DNA from 4 places in the Pseudoduganella sp. genome. Region 1 is predicted to be linked to each of the others. Evidence: predicted binding sites of a transcription regulator. Region 1 holds the regulator's gene; each other region holds the start of a gene.
What was found. Region 1 encodes sigma-54, which starts transcription at its own class of promoters, with help from an activator protein. Its sites were predicted from a motif close to TGGCANGNAANCTGCTTT; they were not measured.
Positions count from the first base shown of each region.

Region 2: a site for sigma-54 is predicted at 1,709-1,726, ahead of ACE3TQ_RS03405 (PEP-CTERM sorting domain-containing protein). Genes of this name have one in related genera too.
Region 3: a site for sigma-54 is predicted at 2,299-2,316, ahead of ACE3TQ_RS21780 (PEP-CTERM sorting domain-containing protein). Genes of this name have one in related genera too.
Region 4: a site for sigma-54 is predicted at 2,631-2,648, ahead of ACE3TQ_RS11320 (PEP-CTERM sorting domain-containing protein). Genes of this name have one in related genera too.

Region 1 is NZ_JAYSCO010000009.1:22,485-28,311, forward strand. It holds gene ACE3TQ_RS06385 (metal-dependent hydrolase) at 1-475, shown strand, start outside; gene ACE3TQ_RS06390 (Lrp/AsnC family transcriptional regulator) at 472-933, opposite strand; gene ACE3TQ_RS06395 (enoyl-CoA hydratase/isomerase family protein) at 930-2,015, opposite strand; gene hpf (ribosome hibernation-promoting factor, HPF/YfiA family) at 2,092-2,451, opposite strand; gene ACE3TQ_RS06405 (RNA polymerase factor sigma-54) at 2,519-4,006, opposite strand; gene lptB (LPS export ABC transporter ATP-binding protein) at 4,016-4,771, opposite strand; gene lptA (lipopolysaccharide transport periplasmic protein LptA) at 4,774-5,343, opposite strand; gene lptC (LPS export ABC transporter periplasmic protein LptC) at 5,357-5,827, opposite strand, start outside.
Region 2 is NZ_JAYSCO010000004.1:141,139-146,965, reverse strand. It holds gene ACE3TQ_RS03415 (DUF1059 domain-containing protein) at 1-209, opposite strand, end outside; gene ACE3TQ_RS03410 (sodium/glutamate symporter) at 333-1,652, shown strand; gene ACE3TQ_RS03405 (PEP-CTERM sorting domain-containing protein) at 1,760-2,422, shown strand; gene ACE3TQ_RS03400 (CsgG/HfaB family protein) at 2,482-3,342, opposite strand; gene ACE3TQ_RS03395 (PsiF family protein) at 3,469-3,765, shown strand; gene ACE3TQ_RS03390 (hypothetical protein) at 3,790-5,073, opposite strand; gene ACE3TQ_RS03385 (RNA-guided endonuclease InsQ/TnpB family protein) at 5,178-5,827, shown strand, end outside.
Region 3 is NZ_JAYSCO010000060.1:2,119-7,945, forward strand. It holds gene ACE3TQ_RS21765 (alpha/beta hydrolase family protein) at 1-1,055, shown strand, start outside; gene ACE3TQ_RS21770 (quinone oxidoreductase) at 1,070-2,044, shown strand; gene ACE3TQ_RS21775 (hypothetical protein) at 2,041-2,178, shown strand; gene ACE3TQ_RS21780 (PEP-CTERM sorting domain-containing protein) at 2,353-3,135, shown strand; gene ACE3TQ_RS21785 (sterol desaturase family protein) at 3,154-3,975, shown strand; gene ACE3TQ_RS21790 (glycosyltransferase family 2 protein) at 4,027-5,535, shown strand; gene ACE3TQ_RS21795 (hypothetical protein) at 5,532-5,827, shown strand, end outside.
Region 4 is NZ_JAYSCO010000019.1:26,853-32,679, forward strand. It holds gene ACE3TQ_RS11300 (Gfo/Idh/MocA family protein) at 1-542, shown strand, start outside; gene ACE3TQ_RS11305 (hypothetical protein) at 628-1,122, shown strand; gene ACE3TQ_RS11310 (MFS transporter) at 1,199-2,425, shown strand; gene ACE3TQ_RS11315 (hypothetical protein) at 2,427-2,555, shown strand; gene ACE3TQ_RS11320 (PEP-CTERM sorting domain-containing protein) at 2,696-3,334, shown strand; gene ACE3TQ_RS11325 (M23 family metallopeptidase) at 3,353-4,051, opposite strand; gene ACE3TQ_RS11330 (TonB-dependent receptor plug domain-containing protein) at 4,120-5,827, opposite strand, start outside.

The DNA.
Region 1 (5,827 bases):
TCCGCACGGCGTCTTCCAGCCCATCGACAAGGCGCGCGAGGCGACCATTTACGGCGCCACGTTTGTGCTGCTTGTGGCCTGGCATATCGCCGGCGACGGCCGGCTGCTTGGCTCGATAGGAGTGATCGCGGTGATGGGCATGGTGCGCTACTTCCAGCTGCGCCGCAGCGGCCCGGACGGCGCGCCTATCGTGGCGCTGCACGCCGGCGCACTGCTGTTCGCCAATCCAGGCTTCAGGAAATCCGTGGAGCGCATCCCGCTGGCCGCGATCGAGCAAGTGAAAATCTACGGGCCGCACGGCAACCGCTACTACCGCTTCCTGCTGGCGCAGCGCGAGGCGCTGACACTGGCCTTGCTGCAGCATCGCGCTGCGGAGGATGCGGTGGCGAACTTCCTCCAGCAGGCCTTGCCGGGCAAGGTCGTCATTGCGCCGGCGCCCGCCACGTTCTTCGAGCAGGTGCGCGGGGACGCTTAGAGCGTCAGCTTGGTCTCGAACTTGGAGCAGTTCATGGCGAACAGGCTCTTCACGTTGACGACGTTGTGGTGCGAGGTGAATTCACGCCGGGTGAAGTTGCTGTACTCCTCCATCGATTCCACCGTGACGATCAGGTGGAAGTCGAATTCGCCCGCCACTTCGTAGCAGGACATCACTTCCGGCTGCAGCCGCATGCGCTGTTCGAACTGCTTGAGGATATCGGTATTCTGCTTTTCCAGTTCGATCGAGACGAACACCGTCAGCGGGCGTCCTGCCAGCACGCGGTCCACCAGCGCCACGGCCTTCACCAGCACGCCATCGGCGCGCAGCTTCTCGATGCGGCGCTGGCAGGTGGCGACGGAAGAATGCACGCGCTCCGCGATTTCGCGCAGGGGCGTGCTGGCATCGTCTTGCAGGATATTGAGGATGCCGCGGTCGATCCGGTCCAGCTCCCTCATGCCAGGTGGCGCAGCGGGTGCGCCCAGGCCGGCCAGCAAGGCTCGAAGAAGCGCGCCACCATCTCCGGCGTGACCTCGGCCAGCGTGGCGGGATTCCAGCGCGGCTGGTTGTCCTTGTCGATCACCAGCGCGCGCACGCCTTCGAAGATCTCGCCATGCTCGAAGTTGCGGCGCACCAGGTTGCGCTCCATGCGCAGGCAGTCGGCCACGTTCAGCGCGGCGCCGCGCCTGAGCAGCTCGTGCGTCACGCACATCATCAGCGGCGAGCGCAGCTCCATGGCTTTCAGCGACTTCTGCGCAAACGGGCTGCTGTCGCCGCGCAGCGATTCCATGATGGCGGGCACGCTGCCGGCGGCGAAATGGCGATCGATCAGGGCGCGCTGCTTTTCCAGTTCGCTGTCGCCGGCAAAGGCATTGTGCGGGCCGGCGAACACCGCGATCGCATCGCGCAGCGATGTGCCGGGCGTGGACTCGACCAGAGCGGTCAGCGCGGCCAGTTCCGTCTCCGGCACGAAGTAGTCGGCCAGGTCGAGGTAGAGCGCGTCGGCGGCGCCCACGGTCAGGCCGGTCAGGCCCAGCCACATGCCCAGCTGGCCCGGCGCATGCGACAGGAAATGGCTGCCGCCCACGTCCGGGAACAGGCCGATATTCACTTCCGGCATGGCCATCTTGGTACGGCCGGTGACAATGCGCACGCCACAGTCCGGGCCGCCCTGGGCAATGCCCATGCCGCCGCCCATCACCACGCCATCCATCAGCGCCACATAAGACTTGGGGTAGAAATGGATCAAATGGTTCAGCGCATATTCTTCGGTGAAGAAGTCTTCCAGCAGCGCGCTGCCGCCTTGCGGATTGGCACGGCCCACGTCGTGGAAGAAGCGGATGTCGCCGCCGGCGCACAGCGCGCGTTCGCTGCTGCTGCGCACCACCACGGCCGCCACGGCGGGATCGTCGCGCCAGGCCAGCAGGGCCTGCGTCATCGCGCGCACCATGTCGAGGGACAGCGAGTTGAGGGCTTTGGGTCGGTCCAGCGTGATGAAGCCGGTGCCGTTCGTGATCTGGGTGTGGACGTATTCGCTCATGCAAATATTTTAACGCACGACGGGCGCAAAAAAGGGCGCCAATTGCGCCCTTTGGTGTGCTTACACGGCCAGTCCTTTACATGGCGGTGGGTGGTGCTTCGTACGTGTCCGGGAAGTGCTTAATGGCCGCATGGTTATGGTTCTGCACACGGTCTTTGTACTTCATGACCTGGCGATCCAGTTTATCGATCAGGGTGTCGATGGCGGCGTAGAGGTCTTGCGACAGGCTTTCGACGTATACAGTTTTGCCAGACATGCGCAGGTTGATTTCCGCTTTCTGGCGTTTCTCTTTCTCGGTGAGGTTATCTACAGTCAGGATGACAGCAATATCGATTACTTGATCGAAATGGCGCTTGACTCGTTCCAGCTTGTTCTGCACGTATTCGCGGATGGCTGGGGTCACTTCGACATGATGTCCACTGATGGTGAGATTCATACACACTCCTAAAGATGATGTCGCTCTCGAGTTCGTGCACGCCATGGCGCACAGAGGAACCCATGCACTACAAAGATTTGCGGAGGCTTACCGGAGGGATTTTCAACGCTTCTCGATATTTGGCAACAGTCCGTCGCGCAATCACCATGCCTTGTTCTCCCAGCATGTCCGCAATCTTACTGTCGGATAAAGGATTTTTAGGGTCTTCTGCTCCTGTCAATTGCACAATCAGCGCCCGTATCGCAGTCGAGGAAGCCTCACCCCCGGCTTCGGTCGCGACGTGGCTGCCAAAGAAATATTTCAACTCAAACATGCCATGCGGGGTGAGCATATATTTTTGAGTTGTAACACGGGAAATAGTGCTCTCGTGTAGTCCCAGTGTATCAGCTATTTCACGCAACACAAGGGGGCGCATCGCCACCGCGCCGTGGCTGAAAAAATTCTTTTGTCGTTCTACTATCGCTTCCGCCACGCGCAGGATGGTGTCGAAGCGCTGGCGCATATTTTTGATCAGCCACTTGGCTTCCTGCAGCTGGCCGTTCATCTGCGATTCGCTCTTGCCCTGCTTGAGCAGGTTGGCGTACAGCGCGTTCACGCGCAGGCGCGGCACCACGTCGTTGTTCAGGGATACCACCCAGCCGCCGCGGCCCTTCTTCACGATCACGTCCGGCACCACATAGTCCGATTCGCCGCAGTCGAACTCGGCGCCCGGGTGCGGGTTGCACTGGCGGATCACGGCCTGCGCCTCGCGCAAGTCTTCATCGTCGCAGTCGAGCGCTTTCTTCAGCTTGGTGAACTCGCGCTGCGCGAACCAGGCCAGGTGCTTTTCGACAATGGTCAGGGCCATGCGGCGCGTCACCAGCGGCACGCCGGGCATGCGCTTGATTTGCAGCGCCAGGCACTCGGACGCATTGCGCGCGCCCACGCCGGGCGGGTCGAAGCTTTGCAGCAGCACCAGGGTGCAGCGCAGGTCGTCCAGTTCGATTTCCAGCTCGGGCGGCAGGCGCTCGAGGATTTCTTCCAGCGGCTCTTCCAGGTAGCCGTTTTCGTCCAGCGCGTCGATCACCATCTCCATCAGGGCGCGGTCGCGCGGCTCCTGCACGGTGACGCGCATCTGTTCCAGCAGGTGTTCGCGCAGGGTGCAGCCGGAAGCTTCCAGCTGCGGGCGGCTGTCTTCGTCGTCGGCCGACTTGCTGCCGGCGCTGGCGCTCCAGTCGGTGTCGTCGCTGCCGTTGCCGATGCTGTCGCCGTCGCCGGCTTCGTATGCATCGCCTTCGGCGGCGGCGGCGGGGCCATCCGCGCCATCCGGGGCCGGGGCCTCCGGCGTGGCCACGGCATCGTTGCCGGCGCCCTGGCTGATGGCGCCATCGGCCAGCAGGCGCACCGAGTGGTCGAGCGGATCGTCCAGGCGCTCCAGCATCGGGTTGTCGCTGAGCAGCTGCTCCAGTTCCTGGTGCAGCTCCAGCGTCGATAGCTGCAACAGGCGGATCGACTGCTGCAGCTGCGGCGTCAGCGCCAGGTGTTGCGAGGTTCGCAGTTGCAGTGTCTGTTTCATGGCCTTCGCTTACATGCGGAAGTGTTCGCCGAGGTAGACCCGGCGCACGGATTCGTTGGCGATGATATCGTCCGGTCGGCCCGAGGCCAGCACGGCGCCCTGGTTAATGATGTAGGCGCGGTCGCAAATACCAAGGGTCTCACGCACATTATGGTCGGTGATCAGGACACCGATATTGCGCTCCTTCAGGAAACGTACGATACGTTGGATTTCGATCACGGCGATCGGGTCGACGCCGGCAAACGGTTCGTCCAGCAGCACGAAGCGCGGGTTGGTGGCCAGGGCACGCGCGATCTCCACCCGGCGCCGCTCGCCGCCCGAGAGCGACAGGGCCTGGTTTTCGCGCAGCTTTTCAATCTGCAAGTCAGCCAGCAGGGCTTCCAGGCGCTGGTCGATGTCGGCCTTGCTCAATGGCTTGCCGTCGACCTGCTGGATTTCCAGCACGGCGCGGATGTTCTCCTCCACCGTCAGCTTGCGGAACACCGATGCTTCCTGCGGCAGGTAGGAAATGCCCAGGGTGGCGCGCTTGTGGATCGGCAGGCTGGAAACGTCGGTGCCGCCAATGTCGATGGTGCCGGCGTCGGACGCCACCAGGCCCACGATCATATAGAAGGAGGTGGTCTTGCCGGCACCGTTCGGGCCCAGCAGGCCGACCACTTCGCCGCAATCGACTTGCAGCGACACGTCGTGCACCACCTGGCGCTTGCCGTAGGATTTCTGGAGGCCGCGCACGACCAGCGTGCTGGCGCAGGTATTCGCTTCCATGCTTATTTTTTCTCTTGCGTTGCAGGCGGGGTTGCCGGAGGTTCGGTGCGCGAAGGCTGGATCACCATGGTGCCGCGGCCGCCGCCCGGCTTGCTTTCGCCGGTGGCGCTGTTGCGCACGCTGAAGAACTCCTTGCGGCTGTCGTAGGAGATGAATTCGCCCTGCACTTCGTCGTTCTGCTTGCCGCCTTCAATGCGGCGGATCGAGGCCTTGCTGAACATCTTCACCATCTCGGCCTGCTCGTCGTACTCGATGCGTTCAGCATCGCCTTCCACCCACAGGTCGCCGGCGCCGTCGCGCTTCTGGCGGAAAGTGGCTTTCTTGCCTTCGCCGAACAGGGTGACGTGCTTGTAGCCTTCCGGCGTCTGCTTGACGAAGGCGCGCTGCGCCGTCATCGCCAGCGTGCCGCGCGTCAGCGTCACGCCCCCGGACAGGATGGTGACCTGCTTGACGTCGTCGATATCGAGCGCGCCATAGCTGATGTTCATCGGTTTGTAGGAGTCGGCCTTTTCCGCCAACGCCGGGGCCGCGAGCCCCAGCAGCAGGGCTGCCGACAACAGTAATCGTTTCATAGTCTTTCCTTGTTTATTGTGCCCGCGGCGGCAGCACCAGCGTGCCGTTGCCTTCCAGGTGTATCTGGCGCGTCGCATTGTTGGCGCGCATGCTGTTCGCGGTGGCGACCGAGTCGCCCAGTTTCATTTTCACCGGCCGGTCGGTTTCCATGCGGTCTTCGTCCGGGAAGATCACCAGCTTCTCCGTGGCCAGGTGCAGCGACTGCGCCTGCGGCGAGGCCGCGCGGTCGATGCTGACCTTGCCGTTCAGGGTGATACGGCTGTTGGCCTCGTCCACCCGCGCCGTATTCGCCAGCATGTCCAGCGGCGGCGTCTCACCCGACAGGCTGCGCACGCGCGGCTTGTCGATCTCCGACGAATCGTCGATCGGGCGGTGGGTCAGCTTGTCGCCGGCGATGATGTAGCTCGGCTTGCCCTCCTTCGACATGCGCACGAAGGAGAAGTTCTCGATGATGTAATCCGGCTCATTCAGGCGCATATCGGC
Region 2 (5,827 bases), on a different contig from region 1:
CCCGGCGGCACCACCACTTCCGGCGGCATGCCCTCATGGATCAGGCCGCGGATGGCGCTGCGCAGCTCCGGGCTGTCGGTATGCTTGTGGACCGAGACGGCGTGCTGGACGGCAACCTCCAGCAGCTCGTCGGCACTGTCGGCCGAAATGGCGACACTGCAGTGGGTGTCGCTGGGGAATTCGCGGCAGTCGATGTACTTGCGGCTCATGGCAGCCTCCCTATTGAAAAGCTACTTACACTATAGGCTGCCGCGCCCGCAATGCCATGCTTTGTGGCGGCGCCAGCTGCCTTCGCGTTTGACAGGCACGGGCAATCCCAGCAATATGGCCGGATGACCCTCTCGCCCTGGTGCCTGCTGCTGCTGGCCGTGCCCCTGCTGCTGCTCGGCCAGCTCCTGCTGCGCCGTGTGCCGCTGCTGGCACGCGGCAGCATTCCAGTCCCCGTTGCAGGCGGCCTGCTGTTCGCACTGGCCTGCCTGCTGCTGCGCAGCGCCGGACTGGAATTCAGCTTTGCCACTAAGGTCAGCGCCGGCTGGTGGACCTGGCTGGTCACGCCCGACCACGAATGGCTGGCGCGGCCCGCCAAATCGCTGAACCTGCCCTTGCTGGTCGGCTTCTTCACCTGCGTCGGCCTGGCCGCGCCGCTGCGCTTGCTGGCCAGCGGCGGCCGCATGCTGCTGGTCCTGCTGCTGGGCACACTGCTGCTGGCGCTACTGCAAAACACCGTGGGCATGGCGCTGGCCAGCGCACTGGGCGCCCCGGCGCTGCTGGGCGTGCTGTGCGGTTCCCTGACCCTGGTGGGCGGGCACGGCACGGCGCTTGGCTTTGCGCCGCGCTTCGAGCAGGCCGGCATGGCGGCCGCGGCCACCATCGGCGCCTCCGCCGCCACTGTCGGACTGCTGGCCGGCGCCTTGCTGGCCGGGCCGCTCGGCGCCTGGATGCTGCGCCGCCGCATGGCGCCGGCCGCGCGCGCCCACGGCAGCGCGACCGGGGCGGAAGCAGCCGGCGGCACCGCCAGCGTGCCGGCCCGGCCGCCGGTGGCCGACTTCCTGGCCGATGCACGCGCGCTGGCGGGCATGGGACGCAATGCGCTGCTGCATCTGCTGCTGGTGGCGGCCTGCATCAAGGCCGGCGCCTGGATCAGCTTTGGCCTCGACCAGCTGGGCGCTACCCTGCCAGCGTATATGGGCGCCCTGCTGCTGGGCTTTGCCGTGCGCGCCGCCCACGATGCCGCCGGCGCCGGCTGGCTGCGCGGCGACACCGTCAACCGCATCGCGGCCGTGCTGCTGCCGCTGTTCCTGGTCGTCACCCTGGCCCCGCTCAACCTGGGCGAACTGGCCGGCGTGGCCGGCCCCATGCTGCTGATCCTGGGCGTGAACATCGCGCTGACCCTGGCATTCGCCGCCTGCATCGTCTTCCCCCTGCTGGGCAGGGACCGCGAGGCCGCCGTCGCGGCAGCCGGGCTGGCCGGCTTTGGCATCGGCTCCACCGCCACGGCGGTCGCGGCGATGGACGCCATCACCCGGCAATATGGCCCGGCGCCGCGCGCCGCCACCATCGTGCCGCCCTGCGGCGGTTTCCTGATAGACCTGGGCAATGCCCCCGTGCTCGGCTTTTACCTGTATCTGTCGTCGGTAATCTTAACAACTTAGATATTGATAGTCGCACCCCGCGCACTAAGTTACTAATCTTTAAGTACTTACCCATCGGGCACGGTTCCTGCTTCGTTGTCGCATTTGAGATTACGGGAGGAAACAACATGAAAACCTTGACCAAACTGCTGGCAGCCCTCGTCACCGCCGGCGCTTGCGCCACCGCTGGCGCCGCCCCTATCGTCCTCACCTTCGAGGGCGTCGGCAATTCCGCCAACGTGCTGGAGTTCTATAACGGCGGCACCGACAGCGTCGGCAATAGCGGCACCAACTACGGCATCAGCTTCTCGCGCGCCAGCCTCGGCATCATCGACGCGGACGCACCCGGCGGCACCGGCAATATCGGCAATGAGCCCTCGCCCAGCACCGTCCTGTTCTTCCTGTCCGGCAACGCTGCCACCATGAATGTGGCCGCCGGTTTCAGCACCGGCTTCTCGTTCTATTACACCTCGTCCCGCGCCGGCTTCGTCAACGTGTACGACGGCCTCGATGGCACCGGCAACCTGCTGGCCAGCCTGTCGCTGGCCGCCAACACCGGCAATTGCGCCGGCGACCCGAACGGCAGCTTCTGCCAGTTCGACCCGGTCGGCGTGGCGTTCGCCGGCATTGCCCGTTCGGTCGACTTCGGCGGTGCCGCCGACTTCATCGCCTTCGACAACGTGACGCTCGGTACCAGCAACCCAACCCAGGACGTGCCGGAACCCGGCACCCTGGCCATGTTCGGCCTCGGCCTGGCCGGCCTGGCCCGCCTGCGCCGCAAACACGCTTAAGCAGGCAGCACCTGAAGAAAACGCCGGCGGCTGCCGGCGTTTTCCTTTCCCTCACACTCTCAGTTTTTCTTCTTCGACGGTTTTTTCTCCAGCTCTTTGGATGCCGGCGTCGAGCCGCCCTGCACCCCGAGCGCGCCGCCCGTGCCCATGCCGCCGGCAACTTCCTGCGCCTTGTAATTACGCACAGCCTTCACCAGCTGGTTGTACGAATCCATGAAGGAGGCAATCAGGATCTTGCCCTCCGGCGTATTCGAATAGCCGCCCGCAGCACCGAAACCGCCGCCGCCGAACAGCGCGCCGCCAAGGTTGAAGTCAAAGTTCTTGGCGCTGCCTTCGGCCGCCGCCAGCTGGATGCCGGACCGGTTGTCCACCATCAGCAAGGTGGTCGACGCTTCATTGGCTTTCAGCCCGCCCGCCACCACGCCGGCCACGCTGCCCAGCAGGCCCAGCCCGCCGAGCGCACCGCCCATGCCTTGCGTGCCTTTCTGGCTGAAGGTAATGCTCGGGCTCATGGTGTAGTCGGCCGCCACCATCTGGCCTTTGCCGTAATTGCTGCCGGCCCGCATTTCGCCCGACGCCGCCAGCGAACGCTCCTGCATCAGCTTGCCCATGGCCGCGCCGCGCTCGACCACGACAAAGCAATTCGACTGCTGGATCATCATGCGCAGCACCGGCACGGTCGAACCGAGCTTGTATTGCGACAGGTGGTGATACCAGGGCGCCGCCGTATCCTCCACCACGCCGAGGGTGCCGAGTGGCTTCTCGCATTTTTCCAGCTGCGAGCTGGCATTCGAGGCGGTCGCGCCTCCGGCCGCGCCGGTGGCCACCGTCGGTGCCCCGCCCAGTTTCGGATCGGTGCCGGCGCAGGCCGTCAGCGCCAGCAGGATCATCCCTGACTGAAAGAACTTCTTGTTGTCCATGTTCACTCCCCCGCGCAAATACCACTGGTTAAACCCAACGGCATCTTTAGAGAATAGGTCACATCGACAAAAAATCTATGTATAGTTACTGACGCAAGACCAACTCAACTGTTAGAAGGAACCCTCATGAAAAAACTGATCATTGCTGCGCTGGCCCTGTCTTGTTCGGCTGCTTTTGCCGCGGACCCGGCGCCAGCGAAGAACGCACAGCAATCGAAAATGACGACCTGCAACAAGGAAGCCGAGGGCAAAAAAGGCGATGAACGCAAGGCGTTCATGAAGGAATGCCTGAGCAACAAGCCTGCCGCGCCAGCGACGCAGCAGGACAAGATGAAGACCTGCAATGCGGACGCCGCAGGCAAGAAGGGTGACGAGCGCAAGGCATTCATGAAAGAATGCCTGAGCTCGAAGAAAGCGGCTTAAAGCAAGCCGCTTAACGCAGGCTACTTAACGCAGCCCGCTGGCCAGGCGCGGCGACGACAGCAGCGCCTTGAACGCCTCCCAGCGCTGCTTGCGGGCGGCCACCGGATCGGTGGCCGTCACCTGCTTCTCGACCCAGGCCTTGACCATATCCTTGCCCAGGTTGTAGTTGATGACGTAGCCGCGGTTGGCGTCGTAGAAAGACAGGCGCTGCGCCGATTTCTCCGGCGGCGACAGGGCCACATTCACCAGCCACTCGATAGTCTGCTCGCGCGTCCACTTCCCTTCCAGGTAGGCTTGCGCCGCATCGTTGTCGGCATAGCTCAGCTTACCGAGCAGCTTGATCAGCTCCATATACTTCGGCGCCAGCGCCGGGTCCAGGCCCGCCATCGGGTACAGCACCTTCTGCTCGAACGCCAGGCGCTCGGCATCGGTGAAGGCCATTTCGATGCCGTAGTTGGCGCTGCCTTCGGCGATCAGCGACATCGGCGAATACAGCGGATAGACGCTGAACTCGACCCAGTTGCGCTGCTTGACCAGGGCCTGCTCCAGCATGGCGTTGTACACGTGGTGGCCCGGATACCCCTCATGGCAGCCCAGGTCCAGCGCGCGGTCGATATAGATCGGGAATTCGGTGTTGATCTGGATCAGGCTGTGCGCGTTGCCCTTGTACCAGTTGTAGCCGGACCAGGGTTTGTTGCTGACGAATTCCAGTACGAAGCTTTCCTTCTGCGGCAGCGCCATGAAAGCCGCCGTGCGCTCGCGGCAGGCGGCAATCGAGGCGTCGAACACCTGCTTCAGCTTGTCCTTCGGGATCACGAACTGGGCGCGGAAGGCCTTCAGGCGCTCCGGCAGCGTACCTTCGCCCGGCAGCAGCTTGTCCACCTTCTCCACCAGCGCCATGTAGTAGGCACGGTCATGGTGCGGGCTGACGGCGTCGTACAGCAGCGCGGTCTCCTCGTCGAAGCTGAACTTGCGGCCCTCCATCATTTCGACGCGGGCGTGCATCGCTTTCAGCTGCTTGGACAGGAACTCGATGCGCAGCGCCTCGTCGGCATTGCCGGCCTTGTGCTGCGCGATATCGCGCTGCGCGGCCTGCACGTCGGCGCGGATGGCGGCCAGGCTCTGCTTGTTCTTTGCGGCCTGCTGCTCCAGCTCCGGCGGGCCGTAATAGGCGTCGACATAGCTGCTGTCATGCTGGCCGATGGCCAGCGCCAGCTTGCGGTAACGCTCCGCCACGTCCTGCACCGACGCCGCCATGGCGCTGCCTGCCACCAGCATGGCCAGTCCTCCAAGTACCAGTTTTTTCATCAGTTTTTGCTCCGTGAAACCCCTTCGTTTACGACGGGGAGGAAAGGAGCCGACTGCGAAGCAGTCGTGCGCTCCAGGTTATAAATACTGTATAAAATTACAGCATGGTGATCGTTTACCGCTACCGTGTTAAGTCGTTGAACGGGCTGCTTAATCAGTTGGCCCGCAAGGTAAATTTCGTCTGGAACTATTGCAACGATCGGCAGAAAGATGCCTTGCGGTTTGACCGCCCATGGTTGACCGGCTTTGACTTGAATGTGTTGACCACGGGCAGCAGCAAAGAACTTGGACTGCACTCCGGCACCATCAACGCGGTATGCGAGCAGTTTGCCAAATCGCGCAGTCAACATCGTCGGCCTTTCCTGCGCTATCGCGGCGGAAAAACGCTGGGTTGGGTGCCACTCAAAGGACGCGACCTGCACCGCGAAGGCGATGCGTTCCGCTTTGCGGGCCATACCTTCCGCGTGTTTTACTCGCGCCCTCTGCCGGAAGGCAAGATCAAAGATGGGACATGCTTTTCGCAGGACAGCAGGGGTAATTGGTTTCTCAACATCGTGATCGAGGTGGCGGAGCCTCCTGTGCGCCCGCTTGAACATGGTGTTGGTATCGACCTTGGATTGAAAGAGCTTGCTGTGCTGTCTGATGCCACCAGGATTGAAGCCCCCGGCTTCTACCGTAGGGCCGAAGCGGCGCTGGCGGTGGCGCAACGCGCTCATAAGCGACGCAGGGTGAAGGCCATCCATGCCTACACAGC
Region 3 (5,827 bases), on a different contig from region 1:
CCGCCGTGCGCGAAGCCAGCATGCGTTTCGAGAAGGACAAGGCGGGCCATATCACGCGCATGGTATGGCAGCAGCAAGGCAAGAAGGAAACCGGGCGCCGCCTGGATTTCCGCAGCGAGGAAGTCACGTTCAGGAACGGCGACATCATCCTGTCCGGCACCCTGGTGCTGCCGGAAGGGAAGGGCCCATTCCCGGCGGTGGTGCTGACGCAGATGTCGAGCCCCGCGCCGCGCGGCGCCTATGCCCTGCAGGCCTATTACTTTGCCGCACACGGCATGGCCGCCCTGATGTACGACAAGCGCGGCGTCGGCAAGTCGGGCGGAGAATTCAACAAGGCCACCATGGAGCAGCTGGCCGACGACGCCATCGCCGGCATCGAGCTGCTGGGCAAGCGCAGCGACATCAAGGCCGACGCCATCGGCACCTGGGGCCACAGCCAGGGCGGCTGGCTGGCGCCGCTGGCCGCCACCCGCTCGCAGAAGGTCGCCTTCGTGATTGCGCAGGCCGCATCGGCCGTGCCGCCAGCCGAGCAGGAGGTCTACCGCATCGAGCACACGCTGCGCGCGCAGGGTTTCAGCGAAGAGGAGGTGCAGGCCGGCGCTGCCTACCAGGAAAAGCTGATGCGCTGGGTCACCAGCCGTGGCGCCAACCGCGCCGAGCTGCTGGCGGCCGCGCGCGCCGGCGAGAACGCGCGCTGGGCAAGCAACGTCGAAATCGTGCCCGATACGCTCAAAGAAAAACCAAGCGAAACCACCACGGTCTTCTACAGCTACGACCCGCTGCCGGAGCTGAAAAAGCTCAAGGCGCCAGTGCTCTACATCCTGGGCGAGAAGGACGCCTTCGTGCCGGTGCATAAGAGCGCCAAACTGTTCCAGCAGACGCTCGATGCCGCCGGCCACCGCGACCACCAGGTGTGGATGCTGCCGCGCGCCGCGCACGGCCTGTGGGAAACCGATGTCGACGGCGGCGGCGCCTATATCAATTCAACGCACTGGGCGCGCGAACACTACCCGCGCATGACACAATGGCTGCGCGAGCGCGGCTTCATCCGATAGAAAGGAAACACAGCATGGTCAAGGCGATCCGCATGTCCCGCACCGGCGGGCCGGAAGTGATGGAATACGTTGATGTCGAGCTGGGCCCGCCGGGCCCGGGCGAAGCGACGGTGCGGCACGAAGCGATCGGCCTCAATTTCATCGACGTCTACTTCCGCAGCGGCCTGTACCCGCAGCCGCTGCCCGGCGGCCTGGGACAGGAGGGCGCCGGCGTGGTGGAAGCGGTGGGCGAGGGCGTGCACCACGTGCGCGTCGGCGACCGCGTGGCGTACGCCGGGCGCCCGAACGGCGCCTACGCGCAGGCGCGCAATATGCCGGCGGCGGGACTGGTGCGCCTGCCGGACGCCATCGGCACCGATACGGCGGCGGCCATGATGCTGCAGGGGATGACGGTGCAGTACCTGTTCCACAGCGCGGCGCCGGTCAAGGCCGGCGACACCATCCTGTTCCATGCGGCGGCGGGCGGCGTGGGGCTGATCGCCTGCCAGTGGGCGCGTGCGCTGGGCGTGAACCTGATCGGCACCGCCGGCTCGGATGAAAAGGTGGCGCTGGCGCTGGCGCACGGCGCCACGCACGCCATCAACTACAACAAGGAGAACTTCACCGAGCGGGTGCGCGAGATCACCGGCGGCAAGGGTGTCTCCACCGTGTTCGATTCGATCGGCAAGGACACCTTCATCGGCTCGCTCGACTGCCTGCAGCCGCGCGGCATGATGGTCAGTTTCGGCAATGCCTCGGGGCCGGTGTCGAACTTCGCGCTGGGCGAGCTGGCATCGCGTGGTTCGCTCTACCTCACGCGGCCGGCGCTGGGCAACTACACGGCCACCCGCGCCGAGCTGGAAGCGTGTGCACAATCGCTGTTCGACGTGGTGGCCAGCGGCGCTGTCCGGATCGAGATCAAGCAGCGCTATAATCTGGCCGACGTGGGGCAGGCGCACCAGGACCTGGAAGCGCGCCGCACCACCGGTTCCACCATCCTTTTGCCATGAACGATATGACTGAACAGAAGCAACCGGCCGACGACGACGGCAACCCGAAATTTGGCCGCCTGCTGCTGGTGCTGCTGGCCGTGGTGGCGCTGATCGGCGTGCTCACCTTCGCCACGGAAGCGTATTACCGATAGTCAATATTTCCGGCTCAAGTGTCGGATTTCTTTACATCATAAAATTTGTCACGCGATCAATAGGCATTTCCGTGTGGAAATACTGTTTGCGATCAATGGTTTACGCTTGATGGTGATTTTTGGCATAATTATTGCTTCTATTCCTGCCAAACACATTAATTGGAAAGCGGAACCATGAAAGCAATCGTGCTTGGCAAGACCTTGCGTAATTTCCTCGCCGCCGCCAGCCTGGCGCTGCTGGGTGCCAGCGCCTATGCCGGCCCGGTGAACCTGGTGAAAAACGGCGATTTCGAATCGACCACCAAAGGCACCGGCCAGATCGGCTTCAACACCGAAGTGACCGACTGGACCTCGCCGGGCGGCTATAACTTCGTCTTCGGTGCCGGCGAAGCCGACACCATCGGCGCGAAAAGCTGGTTCAATAAGCCGGAAAACCCGCCACTGACGCTGTGGGGCGCCAATAATGGCGGCGCCAACGCGCTGGCGCAAAGTGGCAATGGCGGCAATTTCCTGGCCGCCGATGGCGCCTATGGCGTGGAGCGCATCGAGCAGATGATCCACGGCCTGGTGGTCGGGCAAAAATATGTGCTGAGCTTTGAGTGGGCAGCGGCCCAGCAGTTCGGCTTCGACGGGGCCACCACCGAGAACTGGTCGGTCTCCATCGATGGCAATACCTTCACCACCGACACCTACCATAACGCCAACCATGCCTCCAGCAACTGGATGAAGGAAACCTTCTCGTTTACCGCCAAGGGTACGGAAGGCCTGCTGTCCTTCCTGGCCGCCGGTACGCCGGAAGGCTTCCCGCCATTCTCGCTGCTGGACGGCGTGTCGCTGTTTGCCTTCGTCGACGAAGACAAGCAGGGCACCGTGCCGGAGCCGGCCAGCTGGCTGATGCTGCTGACCGGCCTGGCGCTGCTGGGCGTGGCGCGCCGCCGCGCCGCCGGCCAGCGCTAAGTACACCAGGGCCGGCCCTTGTCGCCCATCGCACTGCAGGCCCTGCGGCTGTTGCTGTGGCTGTGCGTGCTGTGCGCCATCTTCCTGCCGCTCGAGCGTTTCCTCGCCCTGCGCCAGGCGCCCGCTGGCAAGGCGCTGCGCTGGGACGACCTGTTCTACTACTTCGCCAACAGCCTGCTGCCGATGATCGTGCTGGCGGCGCCGCTGGCGCTGGTGGCGCAGCTGGCCAGTGCGCTGCTGCCGGCCTGGCTGCCGGCTACGCTGGGCGCCTTGCCGCTGGCGCCGCGCCTGCTGCTGGTGCTGCTGGTGGGCGAGCTGGGCGCCTACTGGGCGCACCGCCTGGCGCACCGCTGGCCCTGGCTGTGGCGCTTCCATGCTGTGCACCACAGCCCCACGCACGTCTACTTCCTGGTCAATACACGCGCCCATCCGGTCGACCTGCTGTTTACCCGCATGTGCAGCCTGACGCCCCTGTATGTACTGGGCCTGGCCGGGCCGACGGCGGCCGGCAGCGCGGCGCCGGTGGCGCTGATCCTGGTCGGCACGCTGTGGGGCTTCTTCATCCATTCCAACCTGCGCCTGCGCCTGGGACCGCTGGAATGGCTGCTGTCCACGCCGGCCTTCCACCATTGGCACCATACGCGGCGCGACCATATCGACCGCAATTTCGCCGCCATGCTGCCGCTGCTGGACCGCCTGTTCGGCACCCACTACCTGCCGCGCCACTGGCCGGCCGAATACGGCACCGACACGCCGGTGGCGGGCACCCTGGCCGGCCAGCTGGCCGATCCGTTCCTGCCGGCGGCCCGCGGCGGGAATGTTGACCGGACTGAAAGTTAATTTGCTAGAATGGCAAACTCCTGTTTTTGCCATCCTGCCGAGCCCGATTCGATGACCGAACGACGCCGTTGTACGCTGCGGTTCATTGCCTTGCTGGTTGCGTGCTGGCTCTCCATCGCGCTGGCCTGGGCCGCGCCCGCAACAGCGCCCGCCGCTGCCGTTGCCGCTGCCGCAGCACCGGCACCCGCCTTCACCCTCGACCCCACCGCCGCCCTGCACAAGAAGGCGCGCAACGACAACTGGATCGGCGTCCATGACCAGGTCCACTCGCGCCATGGGGTGTTGACCGATGGCACGCTGCGCGTCCTGCTCTACCTGCTGTGGGCGGTCATCCTGATGGTGCTGGTGTACACCGTGCGCCACTACGCCTTCACCTTCAACCGCCTGTTCGGCCAGCAGCGCCACCCCTACCTCGATGTCAGCAGCGGCAACTGGCCGACGGTGACGGTGCTGGTGGCCGCCCACAATGAGGAGGCGGTGATTGCCGACGCCCTGGGCGCCCTGCTGGAGGTCGATTATCCGCGCGAGCGCCTGCGCATCATGCCGGTCAACGACCGTTCCAGCGACGGCACCCGCCGCATCATCGACGACATCGCGGCGCGCCACCCGGGCCGCATCACGCCGTTCCACCGCAGCGAAGGCAAGCCGGGCAAGGCGGCCGCGCTGAAGGACGCCACCGAACTGGTGGACAGCGATATCCTGATCGTGTTCGACGCCGACTATGTGCCCGGGCGCGGCCTGCTGCGGCAGCTGGTGGCGCCGTTCTTCGATCCCGAGATCGGCGCGGTCATGGGGCGCGTGGTGCCGCTCAACACCGGCAACAACCTGCTGACACGCCTGCTCGACATGGAGCGCTCCGGCGGCTACCAGGTCGACCAGCAGGCGCGCATGAATATGCAGCTGGTGCCGCAGTACGGCGGTACCGTGGGCGGGGTGCGCCGCGCCGCGCTGGAGGCGATCGGCGGCTGGCGCGACGACGCCCTGGCCGAAGACACCGACCTGACCTACCGCTTGCTGCTGCGCGGCTGGAAGACCACCTACCAGAACCGCTCCGAATGCTACGAGGAAGTGCCGGAAACCTGGCCGGTGCGCGTGCGCCAGATCATGCGCTGGTCGAAAGGGCACAACCAGGCCGCCTTCCGCTATGCCGGCGCGCTGCTGCGCAGCGACAAGGTGTCGTGGCGCGAGAAATTCGACGGGCTGCTGCTGCTGGGGGTGTTCGCCATGTCGCCCATCCTGCTGGCCGGCTGGTGCCTGGCCATCCTGCTGTTCTACCTGGACGCCAACCACTGGCTGAGCGGGGTGCTGGCCCTGTTCTGCCTGATGTCCTATAGCGCGCTCGGTAATTTCGCCGCCTTCTTCGAGATCGGCGCCGCCGTCTACCTCGATGGCAGCCGCCAGCGCATCCGCCTGATGCCGCTGAACTACTTCGGCTTCCTGGTCAGCCTGCTCTCGATCAGCATCGCCACCTTCAACCAGGTGGTGTTCGACTGGCTGTTCAAGCGCCAGATGGCGTGGGACAAAACGGTGCGCTACCGCAAGCCGGAGGGGCGCGCATGAGCTGGACTTTGCTGTTCTTTGCCGCCCTGGCGCTGCTGTTTGTGCTGCCCCTGCTGCCGGCACTGGTTGAGTGGCGCATCCGGCAGGATGCGCAGCCCTTGCAGGTGGTGCGCGAGCACGACGGCAATATCCGCCATTTCGCCAAGCGCTTCCACGAGTTCGTGACAGCACGATTCGGCAGCGCGCTGGACGCTGCGCGCGGCAGCGCGGCGCCGCAGCAGGGACGTCTGGAAAATGGCGATGCCTACCAGCTGGTGGGGGCGGGCGGAGTGCCGGCCATGCCGGCGCCCGG
Region 4 (5,827 bases), on a different contig from region 1:
GCAACCTGCAGGCCGATTTCGGCTTCCCGGCCGATGCCGGCCCGGAGCACCGCCTGTTCAATCCCGCCCTGGGCGGCGGCGCGCTGCTGGACCTGGGCATTTACCCGCTCTCGATGGCGGCTTTCTTCCTGGGCCCGGTCGCGGGCGTGAAGGGCTATGGCGAGCTGGCGTCGACCGGTGTCGACATGCAGGCCAGCTTCGCCCTGCAGCACGAAGGCGGCGCGCTCTCGGTATGCACCTGCAGCCTGAATACGCGCACCCCGACCACGCTGACCATCTGCGGCGACAAGGGCTTCCTGCGCCTGCATGGCCGCTTCCACCACACCGAGCGCTTCACCATCGGCCTGAACGATGGCAGCGAGCGCGAATTCCACTTCCCGCGCATTGGCAACGGCTATGCGCACGAAGCGATGGAAGTGGGGCGCTGCCTGCGTGAAGGCCTGCTGGAGAGCCCGGAAATGCCGCTGGGCGAGTCGGTGGCGCTGATGGGCGTGCTGGACCAGCTGCGGGCGCAAATCGGCGTCCGCTACGATGTCGACTAGGCGACAGTTCATTACAAAATATTCGTAGCCCTTCAATTGCTAAAAAGCTATTATCACCTTTTTAACTAAAATTGGAGGGGGTTTCATGCATCAAGCAATCGTGAAGCTGGCAGGCGGCGTAGCGCTGGCATTGGCATCCGGCGCGGCATCGGCGCATTGGACGACCACCAATTTTGAAATTGCCGGCCCGATCCAGGAAGTCCCTGGCCCGATGGCGCGCTGCCCATCGCAGTTCGGCGGTACCGTGACCGGCCATGGCTCCAGCCAGGTGCTGGGGCGCGTGGCCTTTGTCGCCAGCGACTGCATCACGCCGAACGGGGTGATCTACAACTTCGACCGCGGCCGCTTCATCATCATGACCCTGTCCGGCGACCAGATCTACGCCGACTACAGCGGCCAGTTCGTGCCGACCGGCCAGGGCGCCAACTATGTGTTCAGCGGCGCCTCCTTCCGCATCGTCGGCGGCACCGGCCAGTTCATGTTTGCCACCGGCGGCGGCCAGCTGACCGGCAGCGAGGACATGGTGACCGGCGTCGGCAACATCAAGCTGTCCGGCCGCATCAGCTACTGGGCGCGTTAAGCGGTCGCCTGGCCGGTCGCCAGCAGGAAATGGCGGCATCCTTTAAACTGGCCCTTTGCCAGCCAGGATGCACGCCATGCTCAACAACGACCGCCACCTGAATCTCAAGACCATCCTGGTCACCACTGGCGTCGTGCTGACGCTGTCGATGGGCGTGCGCCACGGCTTCGGCTTCTGGATGCAGCCCATCTCGCAGGCCAACGGCTGGAGCCGGGAAACCTATTCGCTGGCGCTGGCGCTGCAAAACCTGCTGTGGGGCGCCTTCGGCCCTCTGGCCGGCATGGTGGCGGACCGCTATGGCACCCAGCGCGTGGTGATCGCCGGCGCCCTGGCCTATGTGGCGGGCTTGCTGTGGATGGCCATGGTGACCCAGCCGGCGCTGTTCATCATCGGCTCCGGCGTGTTCATCGGCCTGGGCCTAGCCTGTACCGCCTTCGGCGCGGTGAGCGGCATCATCGGCCGCGCAGCGCCGGTGGAGAAACGCTCGTGGGCCTTCGGCGTGTCCGGCGCCGCCAGCTCCTTCGGCCAGTTCCTGATGATGCCGGTCGAGCAGCAACTGATTTCGCACATCGGCTGGCAGAACGCCTTCTACGCCCTGGCCGGGGTGGTGTTCCTGCTGATGATCCCGATGTCCTCCTTCCTGCGCGAGCCCAGGCACGCGGTGGCGGCTGGCGACAGCCAGCAGAGCGTGGGCGAAGCGCTGCGCGAGGCGGTCGGCAACCGCTCCTTCCTGCTGCTGGTGGCGGGCTATTTCGTGTGCGGCTTCCAGCTGGTGTTCGTGGGCGCCCACCTGCCTGCCTACCTGAAGGACAAAGGCATCGTCTCGCCCGGTGTGGCGGTGATGGCGCTGGCCCTGATCGGCCTGTTCAACATCTTCGGCTCGTTCGCCGCCGGCCAGCTGGGTGGCAAGCTGCCCAAGCGCTACCTGCTGTCCACCATTTATTTCGCCCGTTCGCTGGTGATCGGCCTGTTCCTGCTGGCACCGTTGACGCAGTGGTCGGTCTACCTGTTCGCGGCGGCCATCGGTTTCCTGTGGCTGGCCACGGTGCCGCTCACCAACGGCATCATTGCCGGCGTGTTCGGCCTCAAGCATATGTCGATGCTGGCCGGCGTGGTGTTCCTGTCGCACCAGGTGGGCAGCTTCCTTGGCGTGTGGCTGGGCGGCTACCTGTTCGACCTGCGCGGCAGCTACGATGTGGTGTGGGGCATCACGCTCGGCCTGGGCATCTTTGCCGGCCTGGCCAACCTGCCGATCGACGAGCGTCCGCTGCTGCGCGATGCCGGCGGGCTGAAAGCGGCCTGAGATGAAGCGCCGCCTGTTGCAGCTGGGCCTGTGGACACTGGTGGCGCTGGTGCTGGCGCTGGCGTTCGCGGCCTACCTGCAGCCCGCCTTCATGCTGGACCTGGCGAACCGCATTTACCTCTGCTTCTAGGAATTGCCTGTCGATAATTCTTACAGCCGCTTAGCGTCTGAAATCCACCTGTAATCAAATCAGTTGCTTAGCAGGTGGCATGGTGTGTGCTTAGACGATTGCCGTTTTATCGTTCATCACTTCACCAAAGGAAGCTAACAATGTCGATTCGTACCAAAATGTTCGGGGTAGCGCTGTTGGGCGCTTTGATGGGCCAGGCGCACGCCGGTGTCACTTTTACGTTCACCCAGTCGGGCGGCAATGTCCTGATGCAGTCGTCGGGCGTGCTGGACACGTCGAAGCTGGTTGCCGCCAGTGTCTTTGGCTGGGGCGGCGTGGGGATCGAGACGAATGACGCTCCGGGGTCGGACATCATGGGCGACACCTCGGCGGGCGGCGTCGACCTGGCATTCCGCTTCAGTGCCGGCAGCAACCACAGCGCCTGGATCGGCAAGCTGTTCACCAGCGATAATTTCCTCTGGACGAGCAACGGCAGCACCCAGTTTGCGACCTACACCCAGGACAACGGCACGCGCGTCCCAGGCATCGCCATCGAAGCCGCCGACCTGGTGGGCAGCCAGTGGACGCCGGACGTGTCGTGGCTTGTGGCAGGCTCCTTCGCCAGCCTGGGCCTGACGGCCGGCACCTATACCGTGACGGATGCGCGCAGCAATGAGTTCATCACCATCCAGGTCGGCGAGCGCCAGCCGCCGCAGGACGTGCCGGAGCCAGGTTCGCTGGCCCTGCTGGGCCTTGGCCTGGCCGGCACCGCGTTCGCACGCCGCCAGCGTAAAGCCTGACCGCGACAGGCGCGCCGCTCAGGCGCGCTTGCGTGACTTGCCGGACTTCTGCGCCAGCTGGGTTTTCTTCTTCGCAGGTTTGGCGCTGGCGACGCGGGTCGCCTTGCCTTTGGATTTTTTGCCGGCGCCGGCCTTGCTGCGCGGGGTCGGTGGGACTTCTTCCACGCCGGTGCGCTTGGCGCGCATGGCCGACGGCAGCGCGCCGTCCTCCAGGTTGGCCAGCAGGAAGCGGTTCGGATCGATGCGCATGCCGTCCTGGTAGGCCTCCAGGTGCAGGTGCGGGCCGGTGCTGCGGCCCGTGGCGCCCGACAGGCCGATCAACTCGCCCGCCGCCACGGTATCGCCCACATTCACGTGGCGTTTGTTCAGGTGCGCGTACAGCGAACGCAGGCCGCCTTCGTGTTCGATCACCACCACATTGCCGTATTTGCGGTCGCCCTTGTAACCCATGCTGGAGGCCACCACCGTGCCGTCATTGGTGGCCATGACTGGCGTGTTGTGCGGTACCGAAAAATCGATGCCGCCATGCGCCCGGCGACCGCGCGCGGCGCCGAAGAAGCTGCTGACGCGGCCCGAGTCGAGCGGCAGGCGCCATTGCTGTTCCTTCGGCTGCTCCGGCGGTGGCGCGTCCAATGGTTCAGGCATTGCGGCCGCCTGCTGCACACAGTGGGCAGCGGCCAGCAGCGCCAGTAACAGGAAGTTGGTGATCTTTGCCATAAGCGGGCGAGTTTCGCATACTAGTTGCGTTCTGGCAAATGCGTAAGTAACTGACAATTTTTCTTTCCTTAGTCGAAGGCGTGCGTGTAGTTGAGGCGCAAAGTGGCGCCGCCGCGCGCGGTGATGGCCGACTGGCGCCAGGCGCCGCTGTCGCTGTCGTGGTAGCGGTAGGCGGTGCTGCGATCCGGATGCAGCACGTCGCTGATGGCGATGCGCCATTCCTGGCGCGGCGACGGCTTCCAGGCGGCGCGCAAGTCCAGCTTGCGCTGGTAGGGCGCCAGGGTGCTGGTGATGTCGGAGTCGCGGCTTGGGCCGCCGGCTTCGTAGCTGTATTCGGCATCGAAACTGAAGGCGCCCGGCTTGTAGCTGAAGGCCGCCATGCCGCTCAACGGGGCCTGGCGGTCGAGGCGGTTGTCCGGACCCGGGACGCGCTCCAGGCGCGAGCGGTTGATGCTGGCGTTGGCGCGCAGCGACATGGCCGCCGTGAGCGGCAGGCGCGCTTCCAGCGCCAGGCCGTAGGCGCGGGCGCCGCCATGATTGGCGGGCATGGCGATCCAGCGCTTGCCTTCGCGGTAGAGCGTGGTCAGGATCACGTTGTCGATATCGCGCGCGTAGATGCTGGCGCTGAGCAGGCTGTCCTTGGCCCAGTAATAATCGATGCCGGCGTCCAGCCCCCACGCCAGTTCCGGGCGCAGGGTGGGGTTGCCTTGCGTGTCGGGGTTGGTGGCGCTGTTGTTGTTGTCGGAGGTGAAGCGGCGCGGGATCAGGTCCAGCATGTTCGGCGCCTTGTAGCTGCGGCTGGCGCCCAGGCGCAGCTGGCTGTTGCCGGGCAGCTGGCGCATCCACTCCAGCACCGGGCTGATGACGGTGCTGCGCTGGCGCACCGATGCCGTGTGGCGGTCGTGCGCCGCGGTGCGCATGGTTTCCCAGCGCAGGCCGGCCGACCAGGCGTCGCCGCCGCTCTTCCATTCATCCTGCGCGAAGGCGGCCAGGCGTTCGATGCGGCCGTCGTAGCGGTCGTCGCGCAGGAAGTTCAGCGCGCCGGCGGGGCTGTACTCGTGTTCGACGCGGGTTTGCATGCGCTGCAAGGCGGAGCCGTCCCAGCCTGCCACCACGGCGTGGCCGTTGCCGAGCGGGTGGGAATATTTGCCGCCGTAATTGAAGCCGTGCTCGCGGATGTCGCCATCGACGCGGCGGGTCGTGGGGCCGGGGCCGTGCAGCGGCATGCCGGCGAAGTCGAAGCCGGTGTCGCGCGGCGCCGTGCTGGCGCCCAGTTTGAGTTCCCACTGCGCCCCGTTTGCGAGCTTGCGCTGCCATGCCAGCTCGCTGCGCAGGAAGTAGCTTTGCACATCGAAACGGCTGCCGACGCTGGCGAAGTCGCCAGTTTCCCCCTGCAGCACTTCTTCCCGCGAACGATAGCTGATGCTGCGGCGGGTGATGGTGGCCAGGCTTTGCAGCGAGAACTGGTCGCCGCCGCTGGTGCTCCAGTTCAGGCGCGGCGCGAGATTGAGCGTGCGGGCGGTATTGTCTTCATGGCTGCGGGTCAGGCGCTGCAGCCCCGGCTCGCTGTCGGCGATGTTGCGGTCGGCCGGCGTGCTGGGGCGGGCCAGCACCACGCTTACGCTGTGCGACCAGCCGTCGGCCTTGCCGCTGCTTTGCGCGCTGAGGCGGGGCGACCAGGCGCCGTGCAGGCCGTCCACGCCAACCTGCGCTTCCTGCGTGCTGCGCCGGATGCTCTTGCGCAGCACGATGTTGATGGTGCCGGCAATGCCTTGC